2 regions of the Salibacterium sp. K-3 genome follow, and region 1 is predicted to be linked to the other one. Evidence: a T-box and tRNA genes for the amino acid it is inferred to sense, from the RefSeq annotation. Region 1 holds a T-box; the other holds one or more tRNA genes.
The links. The T-box of region 1 lies ahead of serS (serine--tRNA ligase). A T-box ahead of a tRNA ligase gene usually reads a tRNA of that ligase, here a tRNA-Ser.

Region 1 (8,044 bases):
CGACTTTGTTCGGGTTGGTGTGAATGATGAATTCAAACACGCCATTGTCCAGCATTTTATTGATCCGGGACCGTATGGTGCCTTCGCTTACATCCAGATGACGGGAGATCTCACTATACGAGCGTTTGCCATTATCCTGCAGATAGCTGAGAATGTTCATATCCGTCTGGTCCAGTTTCACAGGATGTTCCTCCTCTTTGGATATCATTACGAGTACATGAAAAACGATGGATGAAACCTTTGTCATTCGTAACAAAGCTACGCTAATTATAAAAAAATCCCGATTTCCCCGCAAGGCTTTTCCTTCATTTTTTTGAATTATCCGAATACAAAAAGTACAGGGAATGTACCAGATGATACATCCCCATGCTTCGTCCCCTCATTAGGAAATATATGATCTATTCCCCATATAGCCGCGCAGAACTTCCGGAATTTTGATGGAGCCGTCTTCCTGCTGGTAGTTTTCCATAATGGCGGCTACCGTCCGGCCCACGGCAAGTCCGGATCCGTTCAATGTATGGACAAATTCGGTTTTCGCTTTTTTATCCCGCTTAAAGCGGATATTGGCACGACGCGCCTGGAAGTCCTCGAAGTTACTGCAGGAAGAGATCTCTTTATAATCTTCATAACTCGGCAGCCATACTTCAATGTCATACTTCTTGGCGGCAGTAAAACCAAGATCTCCGCTGCACATGTTCATCACCCTGTACGGCAGCTCCAGCCGCTGCAGCACTTTTTCGGCCTGGCCGGTCAATGTCTCGAGATCTTCATACGACTGTTCAGGGAGCGCAAACCGGACGAGTTCCACTTTGTTGAATTGGTGCTGGCGGATTAATCCACGTGTGTCCCGTCCTGCTGATCCCGCTTCTGAGCGGAAACATGCGCTGAATGCAGCATAAAGCAGCGGCAGGTCTTCGACGCTTAGTATCTCGTCGCGGTGCAGGTTGGTTACCGGCACTTCCGCCGTCGGAATCAGAAAGTAGTCTTCCTCCCTGATTTTGAAAGCATCTTCCTCGAACTTCGGCAGCTGGCCGGTTCCTGTCATGCTGTCACGGTTCACCATATAAGGAGGGATGATTTCCTCGTAACCGTGCTCGGCTTCATGCATATCCATCATGTAGTTGATCAACGCCCGCTCCAGCCTGGCACCGGCTCCTTTGTAAAATACAAAACGGCTGCCAGTTACTTTCGACGCGCGCTCAAAATCCATCATCCCGAGCTCTGCCGCCAGATCCCAGTGGGCCTTAGCCTCAAACGGGAAAGAAGGTTTTTCTCCCCAGGTGCGGATTTTTTCATTATCCGACTCATCCTCTCCGTAGGGAACACTTTCGTGAGGAATATTTGGAATTCGCAGCATCAAGGCTTCCAGTTCCTCATCCAGCCCTTTCAGTTCTTCGTCCAGTTCTTTAATCCGGCTGGAGACTTCTTTTGTTTCCTGAATCAGATGATCCGCATCCTTTTTTTCCCGCTTTAGCTCCGCTACCTGCTGAGATACTTCGTTACGTTTCTGCTTCAATTCTTCTGTCTGCTGAATGAGATTCCGCCTTTTTTCATCCAGTTCCTGAAACGAGTCCAAATCGGCGATATCTTCGCCCCGTTTTGCCAACTGTTCTTTCACTTCTTCAAATTGATGGCGGAGTTTTTTTACATCAAGCATACTGATCCTCCTTCTACTGCATCTAAATCCGGTGCATGTCAGAAAAAACTCCCGTCCCTTGATATATAAAGGGACGGGAGCAGGCCCGCGTTGCCACCCAACTTGCAGCATCAAGCTGCCTCTCTGCATCCGTTAACGCGGATGAAGCGGAAAAAAGTAATAACGCCGACAGCCGTGTTCTTTTTTTCACTCAGAGCAGGATTCTCAGCCATTCTGCAGCCGGTTCACAGCAGCCACCGGCTCTCTGGGTGTCAGAAAGGCTGATACTAATGCCCGTCCACGATTTATTACGTTACCGCAGCGCGTTTCGGCGCTGCCTCTTTTGATTCCCGTACCATCTGTACAAAATATTGATGAAAGCGGGCGTCATCCGTTAATTCTGGATGAAACGAGCAGGCAAGCAGATGATTCTGACGCGCTGCTGTAATCTCCCCATCAAAGGATGCCAGAACTTCCACCCCTTCTCCTGTACCGGAGATAAGCGGGGCCCGGATAAATACTGCTTCTACATCTTCCCCTACATCTTTGACAGCAAGCGTGGTTTCAAAACTTTCGCGCTGGCGTCCGAAAGCGTTCCGCTGTACATTCATATCCATCAGCTGCAGGTGCCCTTCTGCTTCATGCACAATGTGGGCGGCCATCAATATCAAGCCGGCACAGGTGCCGAAGATTGGTTTGCCGGCAGCGGCAAATTCCCGCAGCGGTTCGTAAAAACCATATTTATCAACAAGGCGGCGCATGGTCGTACTTTCCCCGCCGGGAAAAACGAGACCGTCCAATGTCTCCAGCTGTTCCACCCGTTTGACGACAACGGTCTCCACATCGGAGGCCTGCAGGCTTTTCACGTGTTCCTGTACCGCTCCCTGCAGAGCAAGCACACCAATTCTGACCATAAACGAAACCTCCTTTTTACCAGCCGCGGTCCTGCATACGCTCAGAAGGCTCGAGCGTGGAGATCTCCATCCCCTGCATGGCTGTTCCGAGTCCTCTGGAAAGCCTTCCGATCAAGTCATAGTCCTGATAATGGGTGGTTGCTTCCACAATCGCACGCGCATATTTATCCGGATGCTCGGACTTGAAAATACCGGACCCTACAAAAACACCGTCGGATCCGAGCTGCATCATCAGGGCTGCGTCGGAAGGTGTTGCGATGCCGCCGGCTGCGAAATTTACAACAGGAAGCTTTCCTGTTTCTTTTATATCAAGGAGCAGCTCATATGGAGCTCCCAGTTCTTTAGCTTCTGTCATTAGTTCATCTTTAGACATACCGGCAATTTTCTTTAATTCGGACTGTACGAGACGCATATGGCGGACCGCTTCCACAATGTTGCCGGTACCAGGTTCTCCTTTTGTACGCAGCATCGAAGCTCCTTCACCGACACGGCGCAGCGCTTCGCCCAGATCACGTGCCCCGCATACAAACGGTACGGTATATTCACTCTTATCAAGATGATATACTTCATCCGCCGGAGTAAGCACTTCACTTTCATCTATATAGTCCGCGCCCAGGGACTCCAGCACCTTTGCTTCCACGATGTGTCCGATTCTTGCTTTTGCCATGACCGGAATGGATACAGCACTCATTACTTCTTCGACGATTGTCGGGTCTGCCATGCGTGCTACGCCGCCGGCTGCACGGATATCAGCAGGTACACGTTCCAGAGCCATCACCGCGACAGCCCCGGCTTCTTCGGCGATTTTAGCCTGTTCAGCGTTTACGACGTCCATAATGACGCCGCCTTTCTGCATTTCCGCCATTCCTCGTTTTACTCTGTCTGTCCCTCTATCTGCCATCTTCCATTCCTCCTGATCCCTTCGTTATATCGTTTCGTTCCATATATGGTATCAAGAACAAGACGTAATGGTATCATTTATTATAACACTACCGCCGGTCCGAATAAACACCTTCGCCCTATAATAGTCCCTGTACAAAATTCGAGGCACTGTTCCACATGTTTCCGAAGAATCCACCAATGCTGCGCATGGTCAACGCAAACCAGCCGGCTTTTTCCACACCTTCGTCGAGTACAAGGGGAACGTCCTGTTCTGCTGCTGATTCTTCAAGAAGATACTGCGGCTTTGATCCGCCTTCCGGAGAAATGGTTCCGATCTCCGCTCCGGCTTCCACAGGTGCTTCCAACTCTCCGTTTTCATTCAGCACATCCGGATTGATCTCTACAGACGTGTTTAATTCTTCCGCAGCACCTTTTTCGAGAAGAAGAGACAAACTGCTGCCGGCAGAGGCGGAGACGGTGTCTTCTTTTCCATTTACAACCGGGAAGGAAGAAGCGTCTTCAAATGATTCTCCTTCCTGGACGACTTCTGTCTCTGAAAAGTTTGAGTACCCGTAATCATAAAGTTTTGCGGTTTCTTCAAAACGGGCCATCTTTGAATTTGTCCGCATAACGACTGAGATGAAGCGTGTATCATTCTGTTCCACCGTTCCGGTAAAAGCATTGCCCGCCATTTCCGTATATCCTGTTTTAAGTCCGTCTACCCCTTCGTAATCCAGACTCCCATACATGCTGCCGGGGAGCATCCAGTTCCAGTTATCCATGGAGGTATTTGCGCCGTTCTCACGAAATGTTTTTTCCGTTATGCTCGCCGTATCCAGGACATCCGGATGCTCGTCCAGCAGATGATACGCGAGCTTTGCCGATGCCCGGGCCGACATCATATTTTCGGCATCCGGATCGGTTCCTTCCGGATGAAGTCCATCCATGGAGGCATTGTTCAGTCCTGTCGAATTCACAAATTCGTATTCTTCCATTCCCAGTTCTTCCGCTTTACTGTTCATCATGTCAACAAAATCGGATTCGGAGCCGGCAACATGCTCGGCTAAAGCAATCGCAGCACCATTTGCGGAATAGATGGCCATCGCTTCATACAATTCCTGTACGTTATATGTACGATTCTGCCTGAGCGGTACATTGGATAAGGCGTTATTCTGGGAAATTTCCTCTGCCTTGCTCGTCACATTCACTTCAGCGTCCCAGGACGTGTCCCCCTGTGCTACAGCTTCATTAACAAGGTATTCGGTCATCATTTTTGTCATACTCGCCGGCGGAAGAATAAGATCGGGTTTTTTGCTGTAAAGAATCTGGCCTGAATCAGCATCTACCAATATCGCTGATTCGGCAGCCAGGTCCGGTTCCGCTGCCTGCATGTCCGTTTCTGTCTGCCATAATAAACCGGCAGCCAGCGGTACTGCCGCGATCATGGATAATATGTTTTTCTTTTTCAATCTCTGCACCTCCACGCTCTACTTGCACAAACGATATTTTATCACACGAAGCATAAAAAAAATAGATTGCCCGGGTCCCAAATTCGTTTTTCATCATTTCCCGGGAAATAAAAAGAGTCCTTCGAAGAGAACGAAGGAATACCCTGCGTTCTCCTCGAAGGACCCGGACATCCTATAAACTGTAGTTCGGAGCTTCTTTCGTTACCTGAACATCGTGGGGATGGCTTTCCCGAAGTCCTGCATTGGTAATTCTGGTAAAGCGTGCGTTTTCCCGAAGGTCTTCTAAGTCCTCGCTGCCGCAGTACCCCATACCGGCACGGATACCACCGAGCAGCTGATGAATCGTATCAGTGAGCGGTCCTTTATAAGGAATACGCCCTTCAATGCCTTCAGGCACGAGTTTCTGATTGTTTTCCTGAAAATAACGATCCTTGCTGCCCTGTTCCATGGCGCCCATCGATCCCATGCCGCGGTATACCTTGAATTGTCTGCCCTGATAAATCTCCGTATCGCCTGGACTTTCTTTCACTCCGGCCAGGATACTGCCGAGCATGACCGCATGGCCTCCTGCAGCAAGCGCTTTGACGATATCCCCGGAATATTTGATGCCGCCGTCGGCAATGACAGGTATATCATGCTTCGCTGCTTCTTCCGCACAGTCAAAGACAGCAGTAATCTGCGGAACGCCGACACCGGCAACCACTCTCGTGGTACAGATCGACCCCGGGCCGATGCCGACTTTCACCACGTCTGCTCCCGCTTCAATCAAATCACGGGTTCCGTCAGGAGTCGCCACATTGCCGGCAATGATCGTTAAATCCGGATACGTATCCCGGACTTCCCGCAATTTATCGAGCACCCCTTTGGAATGACCGTGTGCGGTATCAAGCACAATAACGTCCACTTCCGCTTTCACCAGTGTATCGATACGGATCATCGCATCTCCAGTCACCCCTACAGCGGCTCCAGCTAAAAGACGTCCGTGTGCGTCTTTTGCCGACTGCGGGAATTCAATGACTTTTTCGATATCCTTAATGGTAATTAATCCCTTCAACGTCTCCTCGTCATCGAGAAGAGGGAGTTTTTCGATACGGTGTTCCTGCATGATTTTTTCTGCTTGTTCGAGGGTGGTGCCGACCGGTGCTGTAATCAGATTCGAACTAGTCATTACATCCCGTATCTCAATCGAATAATCTTCGATAAAACGAAGATCCCGGTTTGTCAAGATACCGATCAGCTTCTGCTCTTCATCAACGATTGGAACGCCGGAAATCCGGTATTTACCCATGAGATGTTCGGCATCATAGACTTTACGTTCCGGTGTTAAGAAGAAAGGATCCGTAATGACGCCGCTTTCCGACCGTTTCACTTGATCTACCATTTCAGCCTGTTCTTCAATGGACATGTTTTTATGAATGATGCCGAGTCCGCCTTCCCGGGCCATGGCAATCGCCAGGGATGCTTCGGTGACCGTATCCATCCCTGCGCTGACAATCGGAATATTAAGGTTTAATTTTTCGGACAGAGATGTTTTCAGTGATACATCCCGCGGATGAATATCCGAACGATCCGGCATCAGAAGGACATCATCAAACGTCAGCCCCTCTTTTGCAAACTTATCTTCACGCATTATAACAATCCACCTTTCTGATTATTTCCTTTCAGGAGAGCATCGTTCATAACAACACTGTAAACGGTGCAGACTAAAAACCAACTCTGAGATTTTCTAATATCTTATCATGTTTTTCGTTTCATAACGAGAATTTGAAATAAGTTTAAACTTTCTGATTTATTCAGAAAGAACGGACAGGAGTTCAGCCATGGAGCACCGTAATGTTACGGACTATTTTTCTTATTATGCCGCATATGAAGCACAGGATGTATTGCAGCGGAAACTGGAAAAGGACTACCTGAACTGTGGCGCTTCTTCGCAAGATGCACTGCGGTGGAGTTACCGGAATACGCCGGCCTTTCATTATGAATGGCTGCTCGGCCGCACGTACTGGGAAGAAGGAGCAGCGTCCGGACTCTTAACCCGTCCGCTGCTTCTGTTTTACGGTTTAACCCACCTTTTGAAAGGCATCGTGTTAATCAAAGATCCCCATTACCCCGCAGCTTCCGATCTGCTTGCCCATGGAGTGACTTCCAGAAAAAAGAAGAGAAAACAATTCACTTTTCTTGAAGACGAAGTTAGGGTGCAAAAACATGGGTTTTTCCCTCATTTTTCTCTTAGTATGTTTCACGTGAAACACAATGCTGGAGAAAAGTGGAAAATCAACCATCTCCTCTTTAAATGGCAGGCGATGATTGATCTATATCTTCATATTTACGGGGAATCAGCACTTCCGCTCCTTCGGATCTCTTCTCACGAAATCACGGTTGAACATATTTCCGGGTTGAAAGATTCATCCCTGTCTTATATCCAGAAACAGATCGAACAGACCGGGATAAAGATAGAGCATATAAAAAAAAGAACAGCAGATGCTGTACTTTTTTCCATAAACCAATCGCCTGAACGTACAGCATCCCGGTTTGCGTGGAGAGGAGAAAACTGCTATCTGCCGCCGTCTTTTCAAGACGTCTCCGGGCTTGCACCGCTCTCGGTTCATTATCTTCTGTTATACAACCTAAGTATGCTCTGCCGTTATGAAGGTGAATGGTGGGGGGATCTCCTTACCCAGCGGCAGGCTGAAGACTATTCTTTTATCCATTTTTATCTCAATATGGTGCTGACCGATGTCCCGGAACAGCTGAGGGCTTTTTTCACTTCGAAAGAATCTCTTCGATGAATGGCCCTTTACTGCCTTCCATCTGAACAATTTCCTGATTCATGTCCGAACGCACCATAGGTTCAGCCGGTGACTTTTCATCCATGTAAATGATGGTACCCGTATCGCCGTTACTCAGTCTTACACGGCTTCCGATCGAAAAGGTAATCAGAGCTCCCGTTAATAACTGCAGGGTCTCCGGATCCAGTCTGCCGAATTCTTCCCGGAACATTTCATCAATGACTTTATAGGGGGACCGTTTTTTCCGGTGAAGACGTTCACTTGTCATGGCATGGTAGACATCAGCTGTGCTGACAATTTTGCTTAGCGTATGAATACTGCCGCTTGTCATATGCAGCGGGTATCCGCTGCCGT
Region 2 (8,044 bases), on a different contig from region 1:
ATTTAATCAGAGTCAACACTTTTTTTAAATTCTTTTTAATGGTGGGCCTGAGTGGACTTGAACCACCGACCTCACGCTTATCAGGCGTGCGCTCTGACCAACTGAGCTACAGGCCCCGGTGATTTCTTCCGGGCATAAAAAAAGACATGTGTTTCTTTATTCAGTTGAAGAAATATAATGGAGCGGGTGATGGGAATCGAACCCACGACATCAGCTTGGAAGGCTGAGGTTTTACCACTAAACTACACCCGCAAAAAGGTGGTCGGGAAGACAGGATTCGAACCTGCGACCCCTTGGTCCCAAACCAAGTGCTCTGCCAAGCTGAGCTACTTCCCGTTCTTTGAAAGAATAAACTGCGAATCTCTTCGTCAACTGCGTTCGTGTCGTCGGGTCACGTACTGAGGTACGTTCCCTCCTTCACTTTTTCAAAACAGTTATGTTCAATAAAAATGGTGCGCCCGAGAGGAGTCGAACCCCTAACCTTCTGATCCGTAGTCAGACGCTCTATCCAATTGAGCTACGGGCGCATATGGTGCGGTCGAGAGGACTTGAACCTCCACGGGATTAACTCCCACTAGGCCCTCAACCTAGCGCGTCTGCCATTCCGCCACGACCGCGAAACTTTATGAAAAATGGTGCGGGCGGAGGGACTTGAACCCTCACGTCAAAGACACTAGATCCTAAATCTAGCGCGTCTGCCGATTCCGCCACACCCGCAAAAAATGGCTGGGGTAGCTGGATTCGAACCAGCGCATCACGGAATCAAAATCCGATGCCTTACCGCTTGGCTATACCCCATCATATGTTTTATGTTTTTTAAATGGCGGGCCTGACGGGAATCGAACCCGCGATCTCCTGCGTGACAGGCAGGCATGTTAACCGCTACACCACAGGCCCTTTTTTGAAAGAATAAACGGCGAATCTCTGCGTCAGCTACGTTCATGTCGTCAGGTCATGTACAGTCGTACATTCCCTCCTCCATTCTCTTGCTTCCCTGCCCTTCCTGTTTCTTCTTTCAAAAAGGCAAGGTGGACAATCTCTGCATCAGCTGCGTTTTGTATCGTTTAAAATGGTGGAGGGTGACGGGATCGAACCGCCGACCTCCTGCTTGTAAGGCAGATGCTCTCCCAGCTGAGCTAACCCTCCGTGGTGACCCGTACGGGATTCGAACCCGTGTTACCGCCGTGAAAGGGCGGTGTCTTAACCTCTTGACCAACGGGCCGTTTGAAATGGCGGAGAAGGAGGGATTTGAACCCTCGCGCCGCTTTCGCGACCTGCACCCTTAGCAGGGGTGTCCCTTCAGCCACTTGGGTACTTCTCCATGGCTCCACAGGCAGGATTCGAACCTGCGACCGATCGGTTAACAGCCGATAGCTCTACCACTGAGCTACTGTGGAATATGTGAAAAAGTGCTGTTTTCAGCGACAAAACTTATTGTATCGAATCCGCTATGTAATGTCAATGCGTTCTTTTTAATCGATTTTTTATCTCTTTTCACTGATATATGCCTTCTGTGCGAAGCGACTTTTATAATGTAACACAGGCTTTTAAAGCTGGTCAAGGGGAGCGTCTATTTTTTTTAACGTTCCACTGCACCTTCCGCATACGTATCTGGCTGTATTGACTCTCCGTTTTCTTTCAAAGGCAGTGCCGCAGGAGGAACACCTGTAATAATGTATGGTACGGGACTGGTTTTTCTGATCTGGCATCGTGCGGCAGTGCCTCGCACCTCCCACTTTTTCAAGCAGCACCTTAAAGTCTTTATCCTTGTGCCGGTATCCTCTTCCTTCAAGGTGAAGGTGGTAATGGCACAGTTCGTGTTTGATGATGGAGAGTAATTCGTCCTTTCCGAACCGCTCATAGTGTTTGGGATTTAATTCGATATGGTGGCTGTGGAGCATATAACGCCCGCCGGTTGTCCGCAGTCTGTTATTAAACACGGCACGATGCCGGAATGGTCTATGGAAAAACGTTTGGGAAATGTCCTCCGTCAGCTTCTGTAATTCGGATTCATCCATTTTCCTTCCTCCTTCTTGTCAACGTTGACAAACCCTTCCTCATATAATAAAAGACCAGCCACACTGCTCTTATTTTACGTGCCGGAGGAGGAGGTCCGCAATGCCTGCCTGGTTTATGAAACAAATGAAAAAAGCTTTTTTCGAAAAAAACCGATATGAGATCCGCATCTTAAATCAATGCTGGTTTGATTATCAATGGAAAAAGAAAAACACGGCGGGAGACGATACATCTTTCTAACCTTCCCCCGCCGTAATCTATTTTAAGATTCTGTCTGTCTTTCCGGCTGTATCATGGTGAGTGCGATCCGGCCTTTTTTCTGATCGACATCCTCCACCCAGACCGTCACTACGTCCCCGACGGAAACTTCTTCCATCGGGTGTTTTATGAATCGTGAAGCAAGTTTTGATACGTGGACCAGGCCGTCCTGCTTCACTCCAATGTCCACAAATGCCCCAAAATCTACGACATTCCGTACCGTTCCCTGCAGTTCCATGCCTTTAGCCAGATCTTCCATGCTCATGACACCTTTTTTCAGAATCGGCGCCGGTAGTTGATCCCGTGGATCCCGGTTGGGCCGTTTCAGGTCTTCCATTATATCGCGGAGTGTAGGAACCCCCGTTTCCAGACTTTCTGCCGTTTCATGAACATCCAGACTGTCGAGTTTTTCCTTGATGGCGGCGGATCCGGCCTGACCGGCATCTGCCTCTACCTGCTCCAGCAGCTTCCATGCGGTGCTGTAGCTTTCCGGGTGAATGGCAGTACGGTCCAGCGGTTCCGCTCCATCCGGAATGCGGAGGAAACCCGCTGCCTGTTCAAACGTTTTCGCCCCAAGCCGCGGAACACTCTGAAGTTCTTTCCGGTTGGAAAAGGATCCTTTTTCATCCCGCAGGCGGACGACATTATCAGCTACTGGCTTCGACAATCCGGAGACATACTGCAGCAGGCTGGACGAAGCACTGTTCACATCCACGCCGACTTGGTTGACCGTCGTTTCCACCACAAATTTAAGGGATTCCTGCAGTCTGCTTTGGGAAACATCGTGCTGGTATTGTCCAACGCCGACAGACTGCGGATCAATCTTTACCAGCTCGGCAAGCGGATCCTGCACCCGTCTTGCAATCGACATGGCACTGCGCTCTTCCACCTCCAGTTCCGGAAATTCCTCCCGGCCAAGCGGTGAAGCTGAGTACACACTGGCTCCGGCTTCACTGACAATCAGGTAGGACACATCGGCTTCCAGTTCCGGAATGACATCTGCTACAAACTGTTCCGTTTCCCGGGAAGCTGTCCCGTTTCCTACAACGATGATTTCAACCCCGTAGCGCTTGACCAGGTCCTGTACTTTCGCTTTGGCCTTCTGCACTTCATTTTTCGGAGGTACCGGATAGATGACACCCACTTCCATCATTTTTCCGGTCTCATTCACCACCGCAAGTTTGCAGCCGGTTCTGTATGCCGGATCCACTCCAAGAATGACTTTTCCTTTCACCGGAGGCTGCAGCAGCAGATTTTTCAGGTTTTCTGAAAAAATATGAATCGCCTGTTCTTCGGCTTTTTCAGTCAATTCTTTGCGGAGCTCCCGTTCGATCGCCGGAGCGATCAGACGCTTATATGCATCTTCATAGGCTTCTTTCAGATAAGGCACGGCAGGTGAGCCGAAACGCTGGATCACATGCTTTTCCAGAAAGGAAAGTACCGGCTCTTCTGCCATCTCGAGCGATACTTTCAGTACATCTTCTTTCTCCCCTCGGTTCATGGCAAGGACACGGTGGGAAGGGACATGGCGGACCGGCTCTTCATACTCGTAATACATTTCATAAATACCCTGGCTGTCTTCCGCCTTTGATTTCTTCGATGCGGTGATCCGCCCCTGACGTGACGTAAGGTCCCGGATTTTACTGCGTACTTCCGCCTGATCCGATACCCACTCAGCGATAATATCCCGTGCTCCCTGAAGCGCTTCGTCGGCGGACGGAACTTCCTGTTCTTCTGAAACAAAGCGGGAAGCCTCGGCTTCTATATCTCCTTCTCTGGGCTGTGAGTATATGTATTCCGCAAGAGGCTCAAGACCTTTCTCCTTCGCTTTGACCGCCCTGGTTCTTCGTTTCTGGCGGTAAGGGCGGTAAAGGTCCTCCACTTCCTGAAGTTTCACCGCAGCTTCGATGGACCTCTGCAGTTCTTCTGTTAATTTCCCCTGTTCCTGAATCAGCCGCAGCACTTCCTGTTTGCGGTCATTTAACTGCTTGCCGTACTGCCACGCTTCCTGAACATCACGGATCTGTATTTCATCGGCTCCGCCGCTCTGCTCTTTCCGGTAACGGGCAATAAACGGCACCGTATTGCCTTCTTCAAGAAGCTGGATAATGTGCTGTACTGCGTTCTTGTTGAGCTTTACATCTTTCGTTATATGATCCAGCAGCACCTGCTGCGTTTTCTCCGACATTGTCATCTTAAGGGGGCTCCTTTCCGTTCAGGCAATTCCTTTTCTTTCTGTATTATCATAACATGAAAGACAAATAAAAAAAGAGCCGCTCCAGGCGGGCTCTCTTCATGTAATAGTTCCTACGACTACGGTAATATCATCATTCTGCTTCTGAGCTTTCTCCGCAAAATACTGGATGGAGGTGCGCGGGCATCTTGAATGCTTCACATTCTCCTGATCCGATCTGGTGAATTTGATGCCGTCGGAATGCATGACAAAATGGCTTCCCTGCTTTATCGGATACCGTTGCAGCTGGAACTTAAAATTCCGTCCGGAAAGGTAGCCGAGAGCGGGAACCGGCCGTTTCATATCGCCGTCTTCAGAAAATAAATACGTTTCCACGTTGCCGATATTTCCGTACACGATTTCGCTGGCGTCAAAATCCACTTTCAAAATCGTGATCACCACCCCGCGCTCATGAAGAAGAGCCCGATTACACTGCTGAAGGACCGTTTCGATGTCCTCGTCATGATATGCCCTGATTATATCCATGGCAATGCTGGCGGACCGGTACGCCGGCTCTCCGCTTCCAAGGCCGTCGGCAAGGGCGCAGAGAAAGTATGATTCCGCCTCAATCGTCACATAATCGTCTCCGCAGCACCTTGAACCTTCTTTTTCCTGCTGAAACGCAGAGATTTCCACTTTTGCATGGGTTTTGTTTTCAATCATTACAGACACTCCGATGGTTCAACTCGTATTGAATCTCTCAGTTTCTGCAAGGCTCTGCGCTGCAGGCGGGATACATGCATCTGTGATATGCCCAGCTGTTCTCCTGTTTCCTTCTGACTCAAATTGTCAAAATAAGTACATTGGAGAATTTCTTTTTCCCGGTCGGTAAGTACCGAAAAAGCTTTTTCCAGAAGTAGATGCTGATCCGTCTTCTCATACCCTTCCTCGGTCGACCCGACAAGATCCAGAAGGGTGACCGCACTTCCTTCCTGATCCGCTTCAATCGAACGATCCACCGAAAGAGCCTGGTAACTTTTCCCCATCTCCATTGTTTCGAGCACTTCTTCTTCACTTACATCAAGATACCGGGCGATTTCCTCGACCTGCGGAGAGCGCTGCAGGTCACTCGTCAGCTCTTCCACCGCTTTCTTTATCCGCGGGCCGAGCTCTTTTATCCTCCGCGGAACATGGACACTCCACGTTTTGTCCCGGATAAAACGTTTGATTTCCCCTACAATGGTAGGCACCGCAAAAGATTCAAAACTGCGGTTGTAGGAATTATCAAAACGACGGAGTGCAGCGAGAAGCCCGATCATTCCCACCTGGTACAAGTCATCGTCATGATCCTGTCCGCGGGAAAACTTCCGCGCAAGGGACTGCACGAGCTGGTCAAAATGTTCTACGAGCCTGGTCTGAACCTCTTCGTCTGGGTCTTCCTGAAACTGCCGGATCCATTCGTATACCTCTTCATTATCCTTATCACTGTTGTTTTTGCGCGTCTGCTGCTGGGATTCCATTGACATTCTGTTCCCTCCCATCTCTTTGCAGGAACTTCGTCATTACAATGGCGACTCCTTTTTCTCCGTTGATTTCAACTCTGTCCATCAAGGAATCTATCAGAAAGAGCCCCAGACCTCCTTCCTTCATATCTTCGATCGGTTTGGCTGCATCGACGGGACCAAGCGCTTTTTTCATATCTTCAAAATCAAAACTCTGCCCGCGGTCGGCAACGACAATTTCTATTTTGTCCTGATAAATGTCACACATCATCCGGATAAAACCGTCTTCTTCGTACGCATGATCGACAACATTCGTGCAGGCTTCAGCCACCGCCACCTTCAGATCTTCGATGTCATCATAGGAATAGCCGGCGCGGCTGGCCACCCCTGATACGGTGAGCCTGGCAACTCCCACATACTCCGCCCGTGCCGGGATTTTCATTTCAATATGATCCAATACGTTTTTATCCATCACTGGGCTTCCTCCTCTTCTTCGATGTCCATGACCTCATCTAAACCAGTAATAGAAAACAACCGTTTCACCCGATCGTTCAATCCCGTTAACCTCAGCGTACTGCCGCAGCTGTTTGCTGACTTCAACGCCCCGATAAAGATGCCGAGCCCGGTACTGTCTATATAGTTTACATTTGTCAGATCGACCACCACTTCCACTCCCTCTTTTTCAGTCAGCGGAAGCAGCGCTTCACGAAGCTGCGAAGCCGTATAGGCATCAATTTCTCCTCCGACAAAAAGCACTGTTTCTTCATCCAGCTCTTCGGTATGGATATCAAGGTTCATAAAGGTACCTCCTATAATCAAACAACATGATGACATTTTTATATTTAAATACTTTGCAATAAACAGAGGGGGAATTCTGTGCACTCTAGCCCATGACTTTCCCCCGTCTATTTATATTTAAACCTGTCTTCTCAAAATGATCAGCGAAAAATCGTCACGCAGGCGGAATCCCTGTAGTTTTTCCAGCCGGTAAAACACATTGTTGACAATTTCCTGCGCGGAGAGATGACTGTATTCCCGGATAAGCCGGGTGAGTTCTTCTCTTTCGATAAATCCTTCGTCCGTCCGGCATTCGGTGACACCATCAGAGAGCAGCACGATGAAATCGCCCGGCTCCACTTTCTTATGGTATTCACGGAACTGGGTGTCTCTATTCACCCCTAGCACAAGCCCTTTAGCATAGAGTTCTTCAAACTGATCTGCTGCACAGTTGTAGAACAATCCCGGTTCATGCCCGGCGCCGGAATAATAAAAATGATGTACACGCGGATCATAAGATCCATACATCATCGTAATAAACATATTGGAAGCAACGTTCCGCTCCACTACTCTGTTAAGATTTTCCAGCAACGCACCCGGCTGAAGCCGCTGTTCCGGGAGACTGTCCATGCCGTACTTAATCATCGACATACAGAGTGCTGCCGGCACTCCTTTCCCGATAATATCGGCGATGGCCACCCCGATACAGTCATTGTCATCTTTGACAAAGTGGTAATAGTCCCCGCTCATTTTCGAAGCAGGTACGCTGATCACACCAATATCAAGGTCGTCCGCTTCAGGAATGTCATCCGGCAGAAACGTCTGCTGCATGTTAGCAGCAACATTGATTTCAGACTCCAGCTCTTTCTGCTTATCTCTCAGTATCTGATGTTCCCGGTACGCCATCCCGTATCCCATCATAATCTCAATTAAAAAATCGAACGAATCCCGGGCCCCCTGTGGAAGATCCGGGTAAAACTGTTCCAGGGCTTCAATATGGAGACTGACTACTTCTTCCGGGGAAATCTGGTTTTCCAGCACCTTTTTGCTGAACTGCTGTGCCTGGTACAATCCTACTTCATTTTTTTCCTGCAAATAAGTCCGCAATATATTCACATACTGTTCCTGCATAATACGATACGCGTCAGCCAAAACCTAATTCCCCCCTACGTTAACGAAGCCATTTCACCGCTGTAATCTCTGTTCCTTCCCCCGTAACAGAGTCAATGTCAAATTCATCCATCAGCCGCTTGACTCCCGGCAGTCCCGCACCCAGTCCGCCCGATGTGGTATAGCCGTCTTCCATGACCTCGCGGAT

Region 2: it encodes a tRNA-Ser, which carries the amino acid that the T-box ahead of serS (serine--tRNA ligase) is inferred to sense. The anticodon was not compared.

Annotation. Positions count from the first base shown of each region.
Region 1 covers NZ_JBSVZE010000001.1:21,438-29,481, forward strand. The annotation lists gene ACW9JV_RS00145 (Lrp/AsnC family transcriptional regulator) at 1-208, opposite strand, end outside; gene serS (serine--tRNA ligase) at 383-1,657, opposite strand; T-box leader at 1,724-1,946, opposite strand; gene pdxT (pyridoxal 5'-phosphate synthase glutaminase subunit PdxT) at 1,945-2,550, opposite strand; gene pdxS (pyridoxal 5'-phosphate synthase lyase subunit PdxS) at 2,567-3,451, opposite strand; gene ACW9JV_RS00165 (D-alanyl-D-alanine carboxypeptidase family protein) at 3,570-4,910, opposite strand; gene guaB (IMP dehydrogenase) at 5,074-6,531, opposite strand; gene ACW9JV_RS00175 (YaaC family protein) at 6,722-7,690, shown strand; gene ACW9JV_RS00180 (HD-GYP domain-containing protein) at 7,665-8,044, opposite strand, start outside.
Region 2 covers NZ_JBSVZE010000003.1:122-8,165, forward strand. The annotation lists tRNA gene ACW9JV_RS15565 (tRNA-Ile) at 40-116, opposite strand; tRNA gene ACW9JV_RS15570 (tRNA-Gly) at 179-252, opposite strand; tRNA gene ACW9JV_RS15575 (tRNA-Pro) at 260-336, opposite strand; tRNA gene ACW9JV_RS15580 (tRNA-Arg) at 451-527, opposite strand; tRNA gene ACW9JV_RS15585 (tRNA-Leu) at 531-617, opposite strand; tRNA gene ACW9JV_RS15590 (tRNA-Leu) at 634-717, opposite strand; tRNA gene ACW9JV_RS15595 (tRNA-Gln) at 724-798, opposite strand; tRNA gene ACW9JV_RS15600 (tRNA-Asp) at 822-897, opposite strand; tRNA gene ACW9JV_RS15605 (tRNA-Val) at 1,071-1,146, opposite strand; tRNA gene ACW9JV_RS15610 (tRNA-Glu) at 1,148-1,222, opposite strand; tRNA gene ACW9JV_RS15615 (tRNA-Ser) at 1,231-1,321, opposite strand; tRNA gene ACW9JV_RS15620 (tRNA-Asn) at 1,323-1,397, opposite strand; gene ACW9JV_RS15625 (SprT family protein) at 1,548-2,018, opposite strand; gene cmpA (cortex morphogenetic protein CmpA) at 2,119-2,256, shown strand; gene ACW9JV_RS15635 (Tex family protein) at 2,279-4,468, opposite strand; gene ACW9JV_RS15640 (PP2C family serine/threonine-protein phosphatase) at 4,568-5,170, opposite strand; gene sigB (RNA polymerase sigma factor SigB) at 5,170-5,973, opposite strand; gene rsbW (anti-sigma B factor RsbW) at 5,930-6,421, opposite strand; gene ACW9JV_RS15655 (STAS domain-containing protein) at 6,421-6,747, opposite strand; gene ACW9JV_RS15660 (PP2C family protein-serine/threonine phosphatase) at 6,865-7,878, opposite strand; gene ACW9JV_RS15665 (anti-sigma regulatory factor) at 7,898-8,044, opposite strand, start outside.